DNA from 3 places in the Paenibacillus sp. B2(2019) genome. Region 1 is predicted to be linked to each of the others. Evidence: riboswitches for the same ligand, from Rfam matches in the RefSeq annotation. Region 1 holds a riboswitch; each other region holds the start of a gene.

Region 1 (7,529 bases):
TGGCGGTGTGCGAAGGTGCCGCGCTGTGCATCCTGACCGCTAAGTCGAATTGGCGTTCCATCCTTCAGGATGGTTGCGAAGGCGAGGGACTCAGCGAGTGCCCAGTCGACCTTTTCACCCTCATTCAGCGCGTCCTTGCGACGCTGCAGAATTCGCTCCAGTTTCGGATAGACTTGGAATCCATCAGGTACGCTCAGTAGCTCACGATTAATCTCTTGCAGACTGGAGATCGGTACGGCTGTAGTGCCTGCCGCTGAGCGATCTGTATGAAGAGGAATGAAGGCCTTTGGTTCTTTTTTCTTGTGATTGCCTTCCTTCATACTATCGTACGCACGTTGCAATACGCCTTCTGTTTCAACGTGCATCTTTTGTACATCTTCAGCTGTAAGAATTTTTTCACGCTGTAGCCGCTCCGCATACACCTTGTAAACGGTTGGATGATTGCGTACCTTACCGTACACGATAGGTTGTGTAGTTTCAGGATCATCCATTTCGTTATGTCCATGACGACGATAGCCGATGAGATCAATAACGAAATCCTTTTTGAATTGATTGCGATATGCACTAGCTAAACGAACTGCTGATATACAGGCCTCAGGATCATCAGCATTGACATGGATAATTGGAATTTCATATCCTTTGGCGATGTCACTCGCATAATGCGTTGAACGGGAGTCTTCGCTTTCTGTCGTAAAGCCGATCCGGTTATTAACAATGATATGGATCGTCCCGCCATTCTGATAACCTTGAAGTTTGCCAATATTTAGTGTTTCTGCAACAATCCCTTCACCTGGAAAAGCAGCATCGCCATGCATCAGTACCGCCATAGCTTTACTGGTATCAATCTTCGGCAATCCGGCTGTGCTCCGATCTTCTTGAGCAGCACGAGTAAAGCCTTCCACGACAGGATTGACGAATTCCAAGTGACTTGGGTTATTCGCTAGTGTTATTCTTGTGCGTACGGTTTCTCCTTCACGGACAGCGCGATCTGCACCCAGATGGTATTTCACATCACCCGTCCAGCCATAGTTAATGCCTGTAGAGCCTTCGGAAGGGAAAAGCTCCTTGTTCGGAGAATGATGAAACTCTGAAAATATAATGTCATAAGGTTTGCCCAAAATATGTGCAAGAACGTTGAGGCGACCACGATGCGCCATGCCCATCAGAATATGCTCTGCGCCGTCATGCGCAGCAGCGCGTACGATTTCATCCAGCATCGGTACGAGAGCGTCATTGCCTTCCAAGCTGAAACGCTTCTGACCCACAAAGGTTTTGTGAAGGAAGGTTTCGAATTGCTCTACTTGGATCAGGCGGTTTAGCAGCTCTTTACGTTCTGCATTATTTAAAGGCGCTGGTGAGCTTGTGGATTCTGCCTGTCTGTTCAACCATTTCAGTTCTTGTTCTTCATGCACATGCCCGAATTCATAGGCGATTGTCTTGGTGTAAGCCTGACGCATACGCTGAACTGCATCCCATCCGGTATGCACATCATTCGGCGCATTCTCCCAAATGAGCGTGGCAGGTAGTGCGAGCAGATCCTCACGAGTCAGCTCATAGGTTTCGAGTTCAAGATATTTAGCCATGGGATTGTGATCGCGCTCAAGCGGATCAATATCAGCGGCCATATGGCCATATATACGAATATTAGCGATTAGCTTGGAAGCTCTTACTGCCTTTCTAAGCCATTCGGTGTCTCCCGAAATGCGAGGCTGTGGAGCCGGTTCGCTATCCGGTGTTAGGGGTGGGGGACCCGAATTTGTAAAAAGCTCGCGATAATTATTCTCTACGGTGGAAGGATCTTTCACAAACTGTTCATATCTTTCTTGAATGTAGCCTAAATTGGGTCCGTAATACTTACTCCAAATGGATTCGTTATAGGGCTCTTTGGCTGCCATGAATACATCCTCCTTAACGGATGAACTCCATACGTGACATTTTGTGTCAACGCTTACTGGAGCTGTGATGATTGCGGTTTCATTTCTCATCTTATTGTGCTACTTTCCACACGTGTAATCAATTCATTCTTTCGTCCAATACGTTCGCAAAATGGTATGGGTTAGCTTGTTCTAATGAAAAGAACGCTGTTTCTTCTCATTACCCATTCCTAAGGCCCACTAAAATGATTCTAATATCCTTATTTTTAACTAATAGGGAAGGAAGTATCATTATATTGGCTTAATTAATTTTATGAATGGGACGAGTATCGTGTTAATAGGACAAGATATCGCACAAAATCGCTTCTATTTTTTGTTTTTTAATGGAAAAACTAATCAGAAATCGACACACTTTTCCACTTTAGTATAGTATAATGTTATTGCAGTTAGCGATTTTCATATATTTCAAAGTAGATCCTTTCGTGTAAAGGGTCCAGTAAAAGGTAAACCTGCCGAAAGGCAGGGGCACAAAGTCGCGGGTCTAAGGTAGAAATACTATGACAGCCGGATTGCCTGGGGACGTAAAATCTTAGGAGGAGATTTTTTGGACAAGTCCAACCAGGGAAGCAACAGAGAACAGCAGGTCATTGATCTAGACGTTGAGTGGGTACATTTATTATTAGCAGCTAAGAAGGCTGGCATAAAGGCAGATGAAATTCGTCGATTCTTTCATGAGAAGACTGTGCAAGCCGTGCAGTAATACATTTAGTGCGTTATATTTTGAAAAAGGGCACAGCGATAACTCGCTGTGCCCTTTTTCGGTGTAAAGCAAAATATAAGTTTCACAACGCATATGATAATTGATTCTCCTAAAATTCAAACGCCTTCGCGGTCCATGTTAGGAGGGCGAAGGCGCTTATGTTTAATAGTATGAGTAGAAGAGGATCTTATCAGGTCAGGTGGAATATTAATCCTTCTGATCAAGGCGCCATTTCTGGTAGTCCAGAAACTCTTTGAATTCGCGTTTGCTTATGCCTGAGGCCATAGCTTCCTGCACCAATCGGAACCATTCCGAATCTAAAGGTGACTCCTCAGCATCATTAGGTTCTCCATAGAGCAAAGCGTGGATGGATACCTGAAGCGCATCGGCGATCTTTTCGATAAACTGGATTGAAGGATTGGATTGGATGTTTCTCTCCACATTGCTAAGATACGACTTAGCAACATCCGCTCTGTCCGCAAGCTCAGATAGGGACAATCCCTTTTCTAGGCGGAGACGCTGGATACGTTGGCCCATATTTTGTGGCACTATGCTGACGCCCCTCCGTAATTTTTGTTATTAGTATAACAAATATCAATAAATTCGACAAAGTTTATTGTAAAGAGAAGAGCAGCATCTACTTATCCGCTTTCCGGAATCAGGATCTGCTGCTCTTCGAGTATTATATTAAATTATTCTATTAATCTTAGTAATCTTTTTTAGCACCTTGTTTAGCTACGAAATCCCATGTCAGGGTTATGCTATCGCCTTGGAAAATATTTTGATCTTGGTTATTTTCCACAAATTCGAATTGGACGGAGAAGCTGTCATTGGTGCCGGCTTTAATACCAGATGCTTCGGTGAAGAGTTGATCCCAACCAGTATTTTTTACGAGATCCGGATGTTGAGATTTTAAATCAGCCAGCGTAGTTTGATAGACTACATCTTCTGGAGAAACGACGGTTCCTTTATCGTTATTTCTAAGGAATTTGACCTTAATGAATTGGGCTAAATCCAGGTAGTTATCACCTTTAGCATCCGTAATTTGAGTGGAAGTGTTCAGAATAATAGATCCGATATCGAGCGAACCATCGTTTTTCAATTTGAAGGATTTGGTTACAGTATCACCTGGTTTTAGGTTTGGAATATTTACGATAACTGAAGGGTCGGAGTTCAAATCGAGTGTACCTGCAGCAAATGTAGCAGTGCTTTGTGCAGTGTCACTAAAGTAAGCGAAGGTTCCTCCACCAATCAATGATAAACCCAGTGCTGCTGATGCTACGCCAAGACCCAATGTTTTTTTGATACCCATAATTAAAATTCCTCCTCGGTTTTTGTGGTTTTTTATAAAAGTTATATATTGTAACTTCCGGTTCGTAAGCGGAAGCGGACAATCAACGAATTACTGTATTTCAGTTGGGGGTGGAGAGGCGGGCAGTATAGCCGCATTTTTCTTTTCGAGTGCAGCTACAGCCTTCCATGACGAATACAGAGCATAGAGCAGAAGCATCAAGCCTGGTACGATCATGAGCATGACACTTCCAGCTTTGGAAACTGCGAAATTCATAGCGTAACCTACGTAAGGTACGGTGACCCCGGTATACTCAGCTACAACATTCGTGGAACTGGTAGGGTTCATATCAGGCGCATCATTGTTATCGCCTTTCGTGCGATACATGGCTTCACCAGTAGCGTTGTTCATTGTTGCTTCTACAACACGGTGAGTAATGAGCAGGTTTTCTTCATTTCTAAAGGTGATAACATCGCCTTTTTTGAAGCGATTCATATCTCCTCCGGGTTTTAAAGCGACAATCGATCCGGTTTGAATCCCTGGTTCCATCGAACCTGAGAGTACCGATTTGATCTGGTATCCGAAGAAGGCAGGTTCACCGCCGGAGGCCTTTGATAAAACTACGGCTACCACCAGCAGAATGAATATCACAAGCATGATGCTCGATAATGTATTGTTGATCATTTTTTTAATCCGCATATTATTCTCCACCTTTGTCTTGTTGAGGGGCCGTAGGAGCTGGTGTTGCTGCCGGTGGGGAAGTGGTTGTATCTTCCGCTTTTGGCGCCTCCTGAGGAACCGCTTGCTGTGGTACATCTTTTGGAATCGTTAGCTCTTCACCAATTTCCGGAACGACCGGGTTAGTGGCTGGGGCTTCAGGCTGTTCTTTATTTATGTTCTCTGGAGTAGCTTCACCTTTCGGTGGAGTCACTTCCGTTTTTGCTTTCTCCTCAGCTTCTTGCTTTTCTTTTTTCTCCAGTGCCAAACGTTCTTCTTCTTTCTTCGTTTGTTCCAGCGCCTCTAGTCGGGCTTTCTCAAGTGCTTCCAACTGTTGTTCACGGGTTTGACTGATCAATTGGAGCTGACTCTGAAGATTGCTGATTCCTGAAGTAGCCGATTCTTTAAGACCATTCATTTCAGTATTGAGATTTTCATAAGTGGAGGTAAGTTCGCTAGAGATATTGCCGGCCGGCTGACTAAAAGGAATCAGGAAAGGTAACGGCTGCTGAAACGCCTCGTTGCGTAACTCGGGTTGTCCATATACATCACTGGTCACTACCGAAGCAAATGGAAGCCCGATGTCGTGTATGGAGTTTAGATATTGGATGACTCCCTTTAAGGAAGCATTCAGGGATTCAGAGATTACACCGCTTTGATTCAGGCTGCTTTGCAGCTCTCTGAAGAATTGTTCATCCTTGATTTCTAGACAGTTTGAATCTAGAGAGGTCATATATCCTCCAATCTGGAATAGGACGGCTGCTGCTGCGTTCAGCTCTCCATTGATTTCGTTCCAAATTTGGCTGTTGGTGGCCATTTGCTCATTCACGCCATCGATTTGAGATTGAAGCGCGGAGATTTGTGTGGAAATCTCTTGCGCTGCGACATCAAGCTCATCCAGCGTCATGCCTTCTATTCCCGAAACGTCTGAGAGACTGCCTGAAGGGGTATAGCTTTGCAGCGATCCTTTTAAAGCAGTAGCTCTTTCGATATGATCTTTGAGTTCTGTTAGAAGCCCCTTGATCGAGTTTGGAAATACTTCGCAAAAGCTAATTGTGCTAGTGGTTTGCGTAGTAGCTCCAAAACCACCATAGGTACTACCCACTTGCTGCGAGGTAGTCAGAAACAAGACGGAGACAGCCATTCCTGATTGCAGAACACGTAATCCGATTTGTTTCTTTCGTTTAGGTCTTCTTTTTGCTGATCTGGGTCTCAGAGGAATACCTCCCCTCAATGTCTTGAGTTTCTTTAGTTCGTTATTATTGTTCTTTATTAAGAACAACTTCTGTAATGAATAATACATGGAATAAATTGAAAAGAAAACTGTCAATAAGTCTCGTTTGTGCTCTATAAAGAACAAAAATGTTAATTTATCTCTATTTATCTCTGTTTATCGCTTGATATCTATTTTTATTCGCAATAAAGAACGATACATAGGAGGGGAATGTATTAAAAATAGCCTAATCATGCGAGAGGCACGATTAGGCTATTAAGAATTCTTGCGAGTTTAATTATGGGCTCAGTTAGGGAAGACGAGTACCACGTGAACTAACATATAGGTCATACCATTCTTTACGAGTAAGCTCCAGCTTGTCTGCATCGGCGCAGGCAGCGATGCGCTGCGGATTCACAGTCCCAATCACAGGCTGAATAGCTGCCGGATGTGTCATTAGCCAGGATAGCACTATGGCTTCGGGTGTTGTTCCTTTTTCATCTGCAAGTTGTTTAACCATGGCAGCTGTCTGGACGATATTCTCTGGTTGATCCTCTAATGAACGTCCGCTAAATAAGCCTTGTGCGAGTGGGCCCCAAGCTTGAAGCTGAATGTTCTCCATTCGACAATGTTCAAGGGTTCCTTCGGGAAAGGTAATATCCTTCCAAGGTTCACGGTTTACACTGATTCCAGCATCGACCCAGCTGAGCTTGGCTAGGCTCATGTGTAGCTGGTTTACGATAAAAGGTTCCTCGCAATAGGCTTGCAGCATTTTGATCTGCGCTGCGCTCATATTGGAGACGCCGAAATGACGAACTTTACCTGTTGCCTTTAATTGATGCAAAGCAGAAGCTACTTCCTCCGGATCCATTAAGGGGTCAGGCCGATGGAGAAGCAGAATATCAATATATTCCGTTCCTAGTCGCGACAATATTCCATCTACACTGCTTAGAATATGCTGGCTTGAGAAATCAAACACATTAGAGCTGTCTCCAGGCTCCATTAGCTTAATACCGCACTTCGATTGAATAATGATTTCTTCGCGGAGCCCTGGGCGTTCTTTAAAGATCTGACCGAATACCTTCTCGGCTTTGCCACGGGTATAAATATCTGCATGATCAAACATATTGATTCCAATTGATAGTGCAGCGTCCACGGCTGCATGTCCTTGCTTAACATTCTCGGCGGTAATCGGTTCATGATCCCAGCCCCCACCAAATCCCATACAACCTAGAGCAATACGGCTGGCAGGTATACCACGCTTGTTTAAAGGCAGCGTTCTCAACAATGTGATTCCTCCTAGGAAAAAATGATTGCGTACACGTACATATTGTACACGCTGTAGATTACAGTATGGTATTTATTGTCTCTGGAAAAGAAAAAAAGAGTAGAGGTCCTAAGGCCTCTACTCTGTATTGAGTGGTGTTCCAATGTCATTCAACTTGCGTGCTACAACATCATCATAGAGACGTTGCAGCCATTTTAGTTCAATAAGGGTGTGTTCATAGGTGCCGTACATGAGATGAAGGGCGGAGCGAGGAACAATAGGAATATGTTCTTCATATACCTGATAAGCCAGATTCACCTGATGTTCGGTTTCCCGAATACGTTCTTCGAGCAGCTTCTCCACCTTGTTTTGATCAACATGACGGGACATGGCTAGAGCCATATACA
Region 2 (7,529 bases), on a different contig from region 1:
CTGAAGTTACTCAACTCATCGCTGTTAAAAATACTCAGTTCCCCGAAAAAGTCTCCGTTCGTCAAGATGTGCAAAATTTGTTCTTTGCCCTCAGGAGTTGTTTTGGATAATTTAACATGCCCTCGCTGAATAATGTAGAGCGTATCTGACGGCGCCCCTTCCAGAATTAAAGGTTGACCTTTAGTGAACTTACGATGCTTAATCATGGCGCTGATCCGGGAGAGATCGTCATCGCTTAACGCAGCAAAAATAGGCACCTTGCGGGTACAAGGTTCAGCAGCGTATTGGCAAGAATACTCCTTCATAACTGTCCCCCTGTTGTTCATTTTTTTGTACAACTCCTATTTTCCTTTAGGATACAGAAGTTTTTTGTCTTCAACCGGCGCAAAATGACTGGTATCTTCACCGCATACCGGACAGACCCAATCTTCAGGCAAGTCTTCAAATGCAGTGCCTGCAACAACATCCTCATCGGGATCGCCTACTGCCGGATCATAGATATAACCACATGGTAGACAGATATATTTTTTCATCTTTGTCATCTCCTAAAAAGTTAATAGTTTAGTTCAATCTGGTTTGAACTTCAGCCATAATTTCCACTATGCTACTCCCGTTAACATCGACCCCCATAAGGGGGATGCCTTGCTCCACAGCGGTTTTATACCCCAGAGAAGCAGCTGCCCCTTGCCAGGATATCGCACCAATCATTGTGTTATCTTTCACATAGACACGCGTATACGCCCCATTTTCTTCTCCGCTTACTACCGTATCGCAATACTGTTCATCCACGTTGCCTATCGAAAATAAAGAGATGCCAAAGGCGTTAAATAAGGTAACCGGAACAGCTCTACGATACGCAGTCAGATTGGCAACCATATTACTGCCGGCAATCCGGCCCTGCTCAATCGCTCCGCCCCACAGTCCTTCCACATGCCCGTTAACTTCAGCCACATCTCCGGCTGCGTACACATGCGGATCATTTGTTTGCATTTGTTCATTTACGATAATGCCCTGCTGGACTTGAATACTCGAGCCACTTACCAGTTCCGTATTCGGTACAATACCAATAGAGTAGACTACATGGTCACAGGAAAAATGAGATTGGTCGTGCAGCGTAATTCCGGTAACATACTCAGTTCCTGTTATAGACGCCACATCTGCTTGAAGAATAACCTTCACACCTGCTTGTTCAAGGTTCTCCTTAAGTAGCTGTGAGGATTTCTCATCAAGCTGTCTGCCCATCAACCGGTGAAAAGCTTCGATCACCGTTACCTGATATCCAGCTTCATGCAGTGCCCAAGCGGTTTCGATTCCCTGCACTCCCCCACCGATTACGGCTACATGGCTGCCATCCTGCAGGTTTTCTTTCAATCTGTCCGCGTCGTTCACATCCCGGAGGGTATGAACATTGTTCAGGCCGAAGCCCTCAAGGGAGAGTGTACGATTCTTCGCCCCCATACACAACAAAAGCTTATGATAAGAAACACTCTGCCCATCTTCTGTCACAACAATTTGCCGGTCCAGGTGGACAGAACTGATTCGGGTCGAGGTTTTTACGGATATACGGTTATCGCTGTACCATTTTTCCTTTTTAATCAGCACCTTCTCACTGTGCAGGTCGGTAAACAGCCCTTTGGTCAGCTTAATCCGGTTATAGGGCAGTTGACTCTCCTCCCCGAGGATCGAAATTTCCGATTCTGCGTCTTGATCACGGATGGCTTTGGCGGCATGGACGGCGGCTACTCCGCCGCCAACAATAACGTAATGTTTCGTCATCCTATGTTCCTCCCCCTAAAATGAACTGAGTAGCAAATCTGATACAAATTCGGCCGCATTTTTAATTTTTTGAACTTTCTCAGGCTCTTTTGGGGAAAATCTGATTCTTACAGGGAACTCTACATGTGTCATCCCTGTGGATTTAATAACCTCAGATGTGCTTTGCACCGTCATGTTTGTTCCATTTAGATAATCCTGAATGACTTCAATGGCTTCACCACTCCAACCGTAGGAGCCAAAGGCTGCAGCAAGTTTGCCTTCCAGGTTCATTTGGTGCAATTCTTTCAGAATGTTCTCCAGATTCCCAATCATGTCCGCGTATTTAGTGGAGCTGCCGATAAAGACAGCGTCTGCTGACGTTATGCTGTTCAGAATATCGGTGGCACTACTTTTATCTGCATCCCAGACCTCTGTCTCTATATTATTTTCCTGCAAGCAATCCTGTATGATTTTGGCCATCTTCTTGGTACTGTTTTTGATGGTGGTATATACGATGGTTGCCTTTTTTCCTTGCGTCGTTTCACGGCTCAATGTGGCGTACATCCCGATATATTTACGTATGTCCTTCCGGATCACGAACCCATGGGAAGGAGCAATCATCCGGATCTCAAGATCCTTAACAGCCTCTAACAGTGTTCTTACATATCTTCTGTGAGGATGAATAATTGCTGCGTAATAGCCCTGGAAATCTTCCGTAATATCAAACCCGGCTTCATCGCTGAATAGATTCTCCACCGCAACATGCGTGCTGAAAATATCACAAGGAAATAAGATTTGATCTTCGATACAATAGGTGATCATCGTTTCTGCGGTATGGAGATACGGTGTTTCTTTAAATAGCAGCGTTTTCCCGCCAATATCCAGCTTGTCTCCATCTTTAACCACCAGGAAGTTCCGGCTATGAAGCTTGTACATTTCCTGCAATTCGGGAACAGCAATCTCGGTGCATACGATCGTGGCATTTGCAGCCTTGGCGGCGAGAGCTGCCAGTCCACCAGAGTGATCAGGCTCTGTATGATTAATTACAATGTAATGAATATCTAGAAGATCAATCATTTCACCCAGACACTCGGCATATTCACGTCCGAATTCCATATCTACGGTATCAATGACAGTCGGCTTACCTGTTTTTAATAAATAAGAATTATAGGTAGTTCCTTTTGCCAGAATCAGGCGGTGAAATGGAACCTGGCGGTTATCGATTTTGCCTATCCAGTAAGTATCCTCGGTGATTTTTTTGAATTGTGTACTCATTTCTTTAACCTCCAATGTTTGATTGATAATGTTTATCAACAACCTTATTTTATTATGGCTGCCAAACAAAAAAGAGGATTTGAATCAAATTATAAAAGTTTGAAAAAAATGAATACCTTAAATTTAGACGATCTAAATAAAGTGATTATGCGTTGGGTCACATTTTAAATAAAAAGCCACACAAATGTTTGCACTTCGCCTTAAAGAAAGAATAACCCATAACAACTTTATGCCATATCCTAATGAAAATAATAAAAAGGTGGATATCCATGACTGAAATACAAATAGCTGCTGTGGGAGATCTAATGGTCAAACGTTATATTATTTCGGATGCTAAACAGCCTGATGGAACCTATTCGTTCAGCCCCCTGTTTGCAAAAGTAGCTCCTTATCTGAAACAGCCTGATTTGACGATTGGCAATCTCGAAACCACCTTTGCTGGAAGTGGCCCCGAATGCCGGAAAAGCCCACAATCAGGCGGTCCGATATTCAAATGTCCAGACGAACTGGCCCCTGCACTTAAGGAAGCCGGATTCGACGTATTAGTAACGGCCAACAATCATTGCATGGATTATGGTGCCCCGGGTCTGGTTCGGACGTTACGAGTTCTGGACCGTAATGGAATCGACCACACGGGAACAGCTAAATCATTAGAAGAATCCAAGAGAACGCTTATTAAAAACGTCAAAGGAATTACGATTGGCATCCTCTCCTACACAGCAGGAACTAACCGAATTCCTGTACCAGTGAGTAAGCCATGGCTGGTTAATCGGATATCTACGCCCAAGATCATTCGGGAGATTCGAGATTTAAAAAAGAAAGTCGATCTAGTCTTGCTTTATCTGCATTTCGGAAGCGAATATCGTTACACTCCAAACAAGAGGCAAAAAGAGCTGGTCAATCTCTTCTTTAAAAATGGCGCCGACATCATACTGGGGTCTCACCCACATGTTCTTCAACCGTTAGCGCTTCGTGGAAAAAAACAATTCGTTATTTACTCATTGGGGAATTTTGTTTCTACTAAATTAATGAATATTCCTTATACACAAAGCGGTATCATACTTACGCTTAAAATAAAGAAGGATGAAAAAGGAAACACGAGTATAACTAACGTAGGTTACATCCCGACTTGTGTAGATCGAAGAATAAAAAGCGGCAGGAAAATTACAGAGATCATCCCCATCCGCGACGCATTAAAGAGAAGCGCCACCGACATAAAAACAGAGCGGCGAAATCTCATGAATCGAATGTTGAAACATACGACAACAATCTTAAAGAAGGAATAGAAACGTTATTAAAATAGAGAATACAGCAAAAAGCGCTGTTCTACAGAACAGCGCTTTTTGCTCAATATGAAATCGACCTTATTATTCTAGTTCGGCGGGCTTTACAATGGTTGTACCTTTGTTATTCTTGGAATACTTAGCTTCGATTTTCGTGTTGTATGTATCCTTTTCTCCATCACTTATCAGCACATAACTCAGATCGACTGTCAGCTTTTCCGTCTGCCAGGTCTTAGTATTGACGAATAATTTCCACGTTACGCTTTTGGGTTGAACTGTCTCACCATCCCAGAGGTTCTCCTGGTCATAGAGTTTGATTATTCCCTTAGCTGCTGTCGGATCGGTTACCGTGAACTGCAGGACGGTCTGAGCACCGGCAGTGCTGACTTTCATAGATTTTTTATAATTTTTTACCGAATCAAGCATGGAAACAGGATCGTATTGACCTTTGGAGTAAAAAGAATCCCACTCCATCTTCTCCAGTCCAATCCAATACTGTGCATCAGGATCGATTGGCTCACCATCATCGTCGTAACCTTCATCTTCAGATTCATCGATCAGTTCACTTCCGTCTACAAGATAGTAAAACTCCTTGTCATTGGCATATAGACTGTACGATGTTTCTAAAAGACTACTATCAACGGTGCCAGCTGCAGCAAAATTCGGCAGTCGATTAATATCCAGCTTCAGTGTGTTAGTGTTGCTGATACGTACCCCACCGCTCTGAATATCCTGTTTTTTGATCACATCTAAGTGAAAATTCTTTATTGCTTTAGAGGCTGCCGTTACTTTGCTAATCATTTGATCCGCGGTTACTGCTGTTGTGGTAGCTGCAGACACGACTTCAGGATTAGACATCCATCCGATCGTTCCGGACAGCAATAAAGCACCTACTGCCAAACTAGTGCCTATTGTTTTGAAAAAACTGTTCATGTACTTCCCCTTTCGGCCCCTTGCGATAATGTAACGCCGTATAGATCGAAATAATAAAAGAGCTCAAAATAGACTACATATTCTTAGAGCTATCCTTTATGCTTCATAAGACATCCCTATGGCGGCCTGGCGATCATTTCCTTCTGTAGAAAGGCTTTAGACCCATGGCTTTGTGTCATCATCTTTCGATGATTTTACCTTTAACGCGGACATTCAATTAGTTTTAATTAGCTTACGGACGCATGTCCCACCGCTAATTTTATCATGGTTATAATTACCTGTAAACGACTTATCTTCCATTCAAATTCGCTATGATACTCAGAAGAAATACTTCACTCAAAATGAAAAATGAACGATTACATACACTTATAAGTCTTATTAATGAGAACAGCAAAGACAGGGGGTGCAGCAAAATGAGTGACCTAGAAATTTTCGAGCTCTATAAAGAACAAGTATATTATTTTTGTTACTACTTAATGAAAAATCAGGCAGATGCAGAGGATATTTGCCAAGAGGTATTTGTAAAAGTTATCTTAGCGGATAAGTCTAAGGTAAGAAACTTGAAATCTTGGATTTTACGAATTGCTTCGAATGAGTGCAACAGTGTGATTAAAAGGCGTAAGACGGGGTGGATGAAAGAAGTACGTAATTATTTACTATCCAGGTCTGAGGAATCAAACCCTGTAGAAAAACGGTTGGATCGACAGGAGACTAAGAAAGAATTACAAGGGTTATACAGTCAGCTTCCCGACAAAATCAGAATGGTAGTAGTTCTTCGTTTTATAAACGAATTGACTGTACCCGAGATCTCTAAAGTTATGAGCATACCCGAAGGAACTGTAAAATCCAGACTGAACAAGGGACTTAAAATACTAAATAGAATGGGTGGAACCCAACTAAAGGAGCTGAGTAGTAATGAGTCTGTATATTGAAAAAGATAGACATATTCCCCGACCGGATTATGATTTGATGTGGACTGCCATAGAACAAGAAGCATATAAACGTCAAAGAAATCTGAATGCCTCCCAGAATACTCCTAGGCCTAATAAAAAGGTTATTCCTATCAGCATCGTCTTCTCTTGCCTCTTACTTGTCGCTATTCCTGTATTCGCTAGTATGACGATTAATTGGGATAAAATTGGTGGGCGAAGTGTGAGCAATGCATTAAATAACGGCATCGGTCAACAGTATAATCTTCAAGCTTCCAGTTCAGGAGTAACAATGAATTTGAACGGTGTTGTAACTGACGGAGAAAAAATGAAAATGCTGTTATCACTTGATACTAAATCTGATCTATCCCAATATACTGGATTTGCTACAGAGGAAAACACCATGACTAGTGAATCCGGTGCCAAGGCAAAGGTATACGGTTATTTAGAATACGATCCTGAAAGCCAGAAACTCATTGGAGTATATGAGACACCTGATACATTAAAGGATGATAAAAAGGACTACAAGTTTGAAGCACGGAATCTCATTTTTTACCGTAATCAGAATATTCCCTTACAATCTAATCATCAAGCAGGGGATACAATCGATACTGGAGTTAAGCAATATCCAAGCATTCAAATCGAATCCGTTCGACATGTTTCCAATCAAACCATTATCCGTTACAAAGTCGCTGCATCACCATCTGACTTAGGACGGGGTAACCCACATTTGGTAGTTAGTACTGCAGGTCAAGAGAATGAGGCAATTCCAACCATCATGCCTAACGAAGGATCGGATTTATTTATTGAACAGGTTTTCAATATAACTGAATCAGATTGGAAGGAAGCTAGTCTTCATTTTAGTTACATTGAAGAAGCGAAACGAATTTCAGGTACGTGGAAGTTCGATTTTAAAGCAGATGGACAAAAAGCAAGTGAGGCGATTTACACTAAGAAACTGTATAACAGTCCTGAATTTCAAGAAAAGACCGGTATAACCTTAGATCAGCTAGTGGTTACCCCTTTGGATATCCAAATTCTAATAGATGAAAATGATTCGCTTAAAAAAGGAATTGTCCACTATAATACCGCTCAGTTGGTTATAGGTGATAAAACAATCACTGGGGGTTGGAATTTGAAAGGAGATCATTCCGAAAGCTACCAGCATTTATTTCAATTCGAATCTCCGGAATGGTATAACAACTGGTCCGATGTTCCAATGAAACTTATATTAAAGGATGCTGTCATTGAGAAACGTGATACCAGCAAGAATTGGATCACAATAAACAAACCTAAAGAAGAAAAACAGTTCACTTCACTTGATGTCGATGGATTAGAAATTGAATTCACGTAC
Region 3 (7,529 bases), on a different contig from region 1:
GAGTTTGACTTGCATAGGCAATAAGATCGATATCAGCGCCAGTGAGACCATTTTTATCCAACACATTACTGGCAGCCTCAAAAGCCATCGTAAGAGAATTTTCTTCCTCATTCTTAATGCTATAGCGCGTATCACGACCTAAAGTGGTCAGTAGACCTCGGATATCAATACCCTTTTCGTCAAAATGCTTAATAAAAAAGTCGTTACCAACTTTATTACTAGGATGATAGATATCAATGTCTTGAATACGAATTCCGGTCATATGAATGAATCCTCCTGAAAAACTCTATAGTTTTTTTAGTTATAAGAAGAATTAAGCTGTAACGGTGGAAATGATCTCGATGTTATCTAGTCCTGCTTTACGACCCAGACGAGCAAGCTGCATTTTAAGAATTGGGTTATTCTCAAGGGTTAGATTTACTTTTACAAATCCATCATTCTTAAACATTACGAAGCAACCTTCCAAAAGAGGCACAACATCAGGTGCAGTTACGTTTAGCTTTCTGCAGTCGATTTGTAATTCATAGTCAGCTGGAGTGATAGGATTAATAGTTTGTTGATAAGCTTGGATAGATTTCAGACCATCTTCTTCAGAAAATGTTCCTTCCAGCTCAATATTGATCACTTTTTTAGTAGTGTCTGTCTTTAAAATAAACTGTCCCACGTTAACATCTCCCGATATTTTAATTTTACTGAAAATAGTTACTTTATTTCTTCAATCGTTTCGAGAAGAATATTAAAAGCGGTGATGATTCTAGGTGCCCCTATAGCGGGTACTAAGTGTAAAAGAATACCTTTGAGTTGTTCTACAGTAACTCCCACACGAAGAGCCATGACATAATGGACACCCAGTTGATCAAACTGACCCATCGAAATCAGGGCAGAGATAACTGCGATTTCCTTCCAGTCAGCTTCGATTGTGTTGCGTTGAAAAATATCGCCGTAGGCATTCCCCATAATAAATTCAGCCAAATCGGGGAAATGTTCTTTAATCGGAGCCAGTGCTTTAGCTCCGTAGTCTCCTGAGAGATTCGTGAAGTGGTTCAGACCACTGTTTACATTGTCTTTCATAAGTGACCTCCTAATTTAGGTTCAAAGTACGGTGAGCAGTCGGAGGGACCTCATCACGGTCTGTTAGCAGTTCAATGACGGCAACACGGTTTATGGCAACAGCGTCCTTGATGGCTGTTTCGAACTCCTCCGCTGTCTCACATTTGTAACCCTTAGCGCCTAGTGATTCTGCGAATTTCACAGCATCCATAGGGACTTCGTAGATAGTTCCGTCAATACGTCCTGTAGTTTTTTCCATACCTTTTAGAGCCATATCTAGCTGTTTATTATTCACAACAATGAATATGACAGGAATATCCTTGCAGACAGCAGCGTTAATCTCTGCGCCTAGCATCATAAAGCAGCCGTCTCCTGTAATGCAGAAAATCGTTTCTTCTGGAGCAGCAACCTTTGCACCAATCGCCATCCCGATGGAATTACCCATGCAAGCAAAGTAAGCATCGAAAACAAAACTGCCCGGTTTCTTAACCTTGTACCATTTCGCAGCATGGAAACCGTGACTTCCATCATCAACAAAGACTGTGCTGTTATAAGGAATCAAATCACTCATCGTACTCAAGACCGATGCAAGTGAAAGGTTTGGTAAAATCGGAGGCTCTTCGGTATAATCGGAATTTGTCGGTGCTTCGCGTTTTGTGATGTTGTTCGTGTCAATATTATTGAGATAGTAAACTAGATTGTCGCGTAGATCTCCAGTCACTGGAATCGTTTTAGAGAACAATATTTTTCCGACAAAAGTCGGATCGCTATCAAACTGAATTAATGTTGCAGGATGATTTTCCCTTTTAAGATTACAAATTGTCATATCACTTAAACGTGAGCCGAGAACGATAAATAGATCACTTTGATTCAGCAAGTCATCCCCATGGGTACAACCGCCTACTCCAATTGGACCGTGATAGAGTGGATGATCCCAAGCTATAGCCCCTTTACCACCTGGAGATGTAACTACAGGAATATTAAATGTTTCCGCTAATTGAATTAGCTCACTATGTGCTCCTGAGCGGTTAACGCCTTTACCCGCGATAATTATTGGATTCTTAGAGTTATTTATAGCATCAAGTACACGGTCGATATTAGCATGGCTAACCAGTGATTCGCGTTCAGGGATTACAATATTACATTCCTCTAGCAATTCCGTTTGTACATCAAAGGGAATACAAAGGTGAACTGGACCACGATTACCGCTCAAAGCAATGGATATGGCATGATTAAAAATTGTGTTAAAGTGATCTCCACGTTCAATAAGCTTGCTATATAAGGTGGCAGGTCTAAACATATCAGCTAAATCAGCTAGAAAAGAGGTAGAGTCCTGACATTGGGGAATTCCAAGCTCTTTAATAGATTGATGGCCAGTAATAAATAGGACAGGTAGGTTGTTAGCCTTAGCATGTGCTGCTGCAGTTAATAGGTTTGTTCCACCAGGACCTGAAGTACCAAAAGCTACACCTAGTTTTCCAGTTTTAAGCGCATACCCGGCTGCTTCGAAGCCGGAACTGGACTCATGTCTCCCGGGAATAAATTCAATACCGTAATCTACCATTTTAAGAACAATAGGACAAATGGATTTCCCGATAATACCAAAGGAATGGGTAACACCTAGGTTCCGTAGTGCTTCCGACATGTAATCTGCGACTGTCTTCAAAAAATACACCTCACAAGTTGATTGTTATTTTAAAATCAAACATTAGAAAACCTGTGCTCTGAATTAGGGCACAGGTTGGTGGCATAAATCGCCATAGAGACTGAACAATTGTTCAGTCGTCTTGGTTTTCTGCAACCTGGCAGTCATGGCCTCTGATTAAAAATGAGGCTGTAGATCCATGGTTTTGCGTCATCCTCTTTCGAAGATTTTGCCAATATTAATTTTAAAATTTATAAGAAGAATTTTCCTTTACAATATATTCCTAGAGAACCTTTGTCAATATATTTTCGCAAATTAACTCGAATTTTGACGAAAGTCTTGTCCAACCTATGAAATAATAGATATAAAAAAACTCCCCCTAAGTCAAAACTTAGGAGGAGTTTTTGGACTTGTTTATATGATTTGCAAGTGACTTAAAACTTGAAAATATGGATAGTCTTCTGTAGATTAAACACAGCCTGTGTCATTTTCTCAGTTTCTTCAGCAACAGACTGCAGGGCATTAATTTGTTCATTCATAGCGGCGGATACTTCCTCGGTGCCGGCAGCGGTTTGCTGTGTGATTGCAGAGATATTCTCTATTGCACTTGAGATTTTCAAGGCACTTTCCAACATCAGATCACTTTCAGCAGAGAAGGAAGAGATTTGCTCGGTAATATACTGCACACTTTGCACAATTTGAGCAAAGATATGAGCAGATTGAGTGATCATCTCATTCTGTACCTGTACGACTTCTTCGTTGATAGCGATATTGTCAATCGCTTGTTTGATATCAGTTTCGATGCTCCGAACTAAGCCAAAGACTTCCTTCGTTGAAGCTGTTGATTCCTCGGCAAGTTTACGAACCTCCTGTGCGACTACAGCAAAACCTCGACCATGCTCTCCGGCGCGTGCTGCTTCGATGGAGGCATTCAGCGATAAGAGGTTGGTCTGCTCAGCGATCTCTGTGATGGTTTTTGTAATCATCGTAATTCCGCGAGCATTATGAGAAAGGGCTTCGATAGTATCAGCTACTTTTTGAGTAGCCTGGATGTTTTTGCGCATGCCTTCAGCTTGAGTATCAACGGACTGCCGCCCTTGTTCAACTAGTTCTAATGTATGTATTGAACGTCTGTTCATTTCTTTCGTTGAGTTCGTATAATTTGATACTTTATTCTCAATATCTTTAATGGATTCTGTCATTTCAGCGATATCCGTAGATATTTCATTTGCACCAAGAGCTAGCTCGTTAGACGAAGAGGCTACCTGTGCCATGACAATTTTCAAATTCTGATTCTTATCTTCGATTCCACGGCTTGCATCCATAACTTGACGAGTGATTTGTGATGCTTCTGTCAAAATCTTCTTGAGCTTGTCAATCATGGTATTAAAGGAACGACTTACGTCCCCCATTGACCCGTTCTCGTCGGCTCTACTAGTAAAATCCCCTTTTGAAATACTATGAGATACATTCGCGATGTCATCAAAAGAAGATGTAAGCGTTCTCTCGATAAAGCGGGCCACTGGGAAAGTTAGAGCAGCAAGAACTACGATCAGAACAATACCCAAAATAATGTTGCCTAAGATCATAAAAGTAACTAAAACAGGAATGGCAAATAGTGCGGCAACGAGGTAACATCCGGCAACAATTCTTTGTTTTAACGGAAGTTTATGCATCCAGTTCATTGGTATAATGTCCTCCTTATTAATATTATGTATTGGTGTTATTATATGGGATTTAAAGGTGATTGGTCTATAGTAAGAACTGACATAAATCTTCTTTTCGGAGTAGTTCTTTAGATTTCGTGTCAAAAATCCTCATAAATAGCGGAAATTTTTGCGATAGCAGACTTTACCATCTCTAAAAGTTCTTGCGGTGAAAGTACAATAAACGAGGGACTAAAAGAAAGGATTATCCGGCAGGCCGACTCGATCGTATTAAATTCGGCATCTACGTTCACCCACTCTGCATTGCTAGTTGGCTCTATCAATTGGACAGAGACGAATCTTTCTCGCTGTAATTCTTTTAAGACAGATGCTCTAACCCTTAGCTTTACTTGATACTTTGGCAGTGCTGCTTTAAAGGCCGTGGTGGACTCTTCCCAGTACTGTTTTAAATCAAAGGCATCAGGTCTTTTAAACCACTCATGTGTCTCCTCAACGTTAACTAATCTGGACACACGAAAGGTCCGTAGTTCATCTTTGCTTTTGGCTACGACATACCATACTCCGCGTTTTGCAACTAACCCAAGAGGTTCAATGAAACGGACCGTTGTCTCGTTGCTCCGGAGATAAGTGATTTTTACTTTGCGGTCCTCCCAAAGTGCTCTCTGCAGTACAGAAAGGAACGGATAAGTCTCATCCGAAGGATGCCAACTGGCGCCATCAATATGAATACGCTCGCTTAGGTAATTTGCTGGGTTACTAAGTCGATGTGAGGATGCAGCCTCTAGTTTGAGAAGAGCGGAAGAGTAGTCGTCTTGTATCCCCAGATCCTTCATTATAGATGCGTCAGCGGACAGAAGCAGTGAACCAATCTCTTGTGGCTTCATTCCCGTTAGGGAGGTTCGGTACCCTTCAGTAAGCATCCAGCCTCCTTCACGACCACGTTCAGCTAAAATGGGTATTCCTGAAGCACTTAATGCTTCCATATCACGAAACACAGTTCGTTCTGATACCTCGAGTGTTTGGGCCAATTCTCTAGAAGTCATTTTTCCACGATTTTGCAACAGAAGTAATATTGATAACAAACGGTCGGCTCTCATTAGGCTATTGTACCTCCTCGAATTATTGATTAGACGATCACCATTAATCATTTCTAAATTATGATTATATTATATATGTCAGTTGATGTCATATATACGGGCTATACTTATAAAACGTAAGGAATGTTCACAGAATATTGAAATCCGAATTCATGTGGAAAGGGTTGAGGGCTATGACATTGAAAGGGAAAGTCGCATTGGTTACCGGGAGCAGCAGAGGTGCTGGGAGAGGGATCGCTTTAGAATTAGCAAGAAGAGGTGCTTTTGTCTATATTACAGGGAGGACCACAGATGTATCCGTCACAGAACATATTAAGGGGAGCATAGATAGCGTACTTAGAGAAATAAAAGAAAGTGGAGGTTCTGGTGCGGTAATACGATGTGACCATACGAAGGATCAAGAAACAGAAGCAGTGATCCGTCAGATCGCTGAAGAGCAGGGGCGGCTCGATATCTTAGTTAACAACGTATGGGGAGGCAATGATTTAGCTATCGAGCAGAAGTCTTTTTGGGAGCTACCTACAGCTCATTGGGACAATATGTTTAATGCCGGTGTGAGAGCACAGATGATCACAAATTATTACGCAATTCCCTTCATGCGCAAGGCTAAAACTGGTGGTCTAATTATCCATACAACCTTCTGGGATCATTATAAATATTTAGGCAACTTTTATTATGATCTTTCTAAAAATGCACTTTTACGTATGGCTTTCGGATTGTCGAAGGAGTTAAAGGATGACGGCATTGCGGTTATTCCACTTTCACCTGGATGGATGAGAACAGAAGCGGTTCTAGAAGCCATGAATACAGATGAGGAACATTGGCAAGAAGTTGAGGAACTGAAAATGAGTGAATCGACGACATATATTGGTCGAGCAGTGACTGCACTAGCCGCTGATCCAGAGGTTATGTCTATGTCCGGTGAGCCGCAGCTGGTTGGAAAGCTTGCTGAAAAGTATGGTTTTACTGATATTGATGGAAGGATAATCCATTCGTTCATAATATAGGAAGAAAGAGATTCGTAAAATATAAGAAAGGCCACTCCAATACATTCTGGAATGGCCTTTCTATATTATAGATTAAAGAAGGATGATTTCTTCAGCGGTGTTAATTTCTGGTAAACCAGCGAGTTTTACAAGGACTTGCTTAGGAACGGCTTTGTCAACGGTCAGCAGCATGATTGCAGCGCCCCCAACAATTTTACGTCCCACTTGCATGGAAGCGATGTTTACATCGTTCTCACCAAGCAATGTACCCACGAGTCCGATAATCCCTACTTTGTCGTTATGGGATACAAAGATTTGATGACCTTCAGGAGCAATATCAACTGGGAACTTATTCACTTGAACAATCCGTTCTCCATAACCTTGCAGCAGGGTGCCGGCCACAAGATACTCTTGGTCACGATCAGCTTTTAGAGTAACAGTAATCAGATTGGTAAAGCCTTTAGTTTTAGAAGCTTTAGTTATTACTACGTTCACGTCGCGTGTTTTCGCTAAATGCATGGAGTTTACGATATTAACGTCCTCTGCAAAGTGGCGGGAAAGCACACCTTTTACAATGTAGCGGGTTAGTGGTTGGGTATCTACATCCGAAAGATCACCAGCGTATTCAACATGGATCTCACGGATAGCAGCAGCTGCAATTTGGGTAACAAAGCTGCCCAGTTTTTCCCCAAGCGTGAAGTAAGGTTGAAGCTTATTCATTACACTTGGAGCCACTGGAGGAATGTTGACCGCGTTAATGAACGGTTCATTACGCAGAATATGCAACACTTGCTCCGAAACATCGATCGCCACATTTTCTTGAGCTTCAATCGTAGAAGCGCCAAGGTGAGGAGTCACGATGATTTTTGGATGAGACAGGAAAGGATGATCTGCTTGCGGCGGCTCTTTCTCGAATACGTCGAACGCAGCGCCAGCAACAATACCGCTATCTATAGCTTCTACTAATGCCATTTCATCAATTACACCACCACGTGCACAGTTGATGATGCGCATTCCCTTTTTCATCACTTCGAATTGTGGGCGAGAAATCATATGGCGTGTTTCCGGAGTAAGTGGAGTGTGC

What was found. Region 1 has a riboswitch for cyclic di-GMP ahead of PAENI_RS18335 (anti-repressor SinI family protein). Riboswitches for the same ligand answer to the same signal wherever they lie in the genome.
Region 2: another riboswitch for cyclic di-GMP. It lies ahead of PAENI_RS01105 (DUF6612 family protein); the one in region 1 lies ahead of PAENI_RS18335 (anti-repressor SinI family protein).
Region 3: another riboswitch for cyclic di-GMP. It lies ahead of PAENI_RS23000 (thiamine pyrophosphate-binding protein); the one in region 1 lies ahead of PAENI_RS18335 (anti-repressor SinI family protein).

What each region holds. Positions count from the first base shown of each region.
Region 1 is NZ_VTZR01000020.1:125,790-133,318, reverse strand. Features, by position in the region: gene PAENI_RS18340 (2-oxoglutarate dehydrogenase E1 component) at 1-1,895, opposite strand, end outside; cyclic di-GMP riboswitch class I at 2,367-2,451, shown strand; gene PAENI_RS18335 (anti-repressor SinI family protein) at 2,479-2,634, shown strand; gene PAENI_RS18330 (helix-turn-helix domain-containing protein) at 2,842-3,171, opposite strand; gene PAENI_RS18325 (TasA family protein) at 3,341-3,946, opposite strand; gene sipW (signal peptidase I SipW) at 4,037-4,624, opposite strand; gene PAENI_RS18315 (hypothetical protein) at 4,626-5,945, opposite strand; gene PAENI_RS18310 (aldo/keto reductase) at 6,166-7,143, opposite strand; gene PAENI_RS18305 (PadR family transcriptional regulator) at 7,261-7,529, opposite strand, start outside.
Region 2 is NZ_VTZR01000002.1:165,948-173,476, reverse strand. Features, by position in the region: gene PAENI_RS01130 (Crp/Fnr family transcriptional regulator) at 1-305, opposite strand, end outside; gene rd (rubredoxin) at 342-533, opposite strand; gene PAENI_RS01120 (NAD(P)/FAD-dependent oxidoreductase) at 562-1,776, opposite strand; gene PAENI_RS01115 (FprA family A-type flavoprotein) at 1,792-3,030, opposite strand; gene PAENI_RS01110 (CapA family protein) at 3,300-4,316, shown strand; gene PAENI_RS01105 (DUF6612 family protein) at 4,398-5,246, opposite strand; cyclic di-GMP riboswitch class I at 5,364-5,455, opposite strand; gene PAENI_RS01100 (RNA polymerase sigma factor) at 5,660-6,178, shown strand; gene PAENI_RS01095 (DUF4179 domain-containing protein) at 6,162-7,529, shown strand, end outside.
Region 3 is NZ_VTZR01000024.1:382,286-389,814, forward strand. Features, by position in the region: gene PAENI_RS22985 (3-oxoacyl-[acyl-carrier-protein] synthase III C-terminal domain-containing protein) at 1-262, opposite strand, end outside; gene PAENI_RS22990 (hypothetical protein) at 314-664, opposite strand; gene PAENI_RS22995 (carboxymuconolactone decarboxylase family protein) at 703-1,071, opposite strand; gene PAENI_RS23000 (thiamine pyrophosphate-binding protein) at 1,082-2,725, opposite strand; cyclic di-GMP riboswitch class I at 2,844-2,939, opposite strand; gene PAENI_RS23005 (methyl-accepting chemotaxis protein) at 3,130-4,380, opposite strand; gene PAENI_RS23010 (helix-turn-helix transcriptional regulator) at 4,503-5,459, opposite strand; gene PAENI_RS23015 (SDR family NAD(P)-dependent oxidoreductase) at 5,633-6,466, shown strand; gene serA (phosphoglycerate dehydrogenase) at 6,539-7,529, opposite strand, start outside.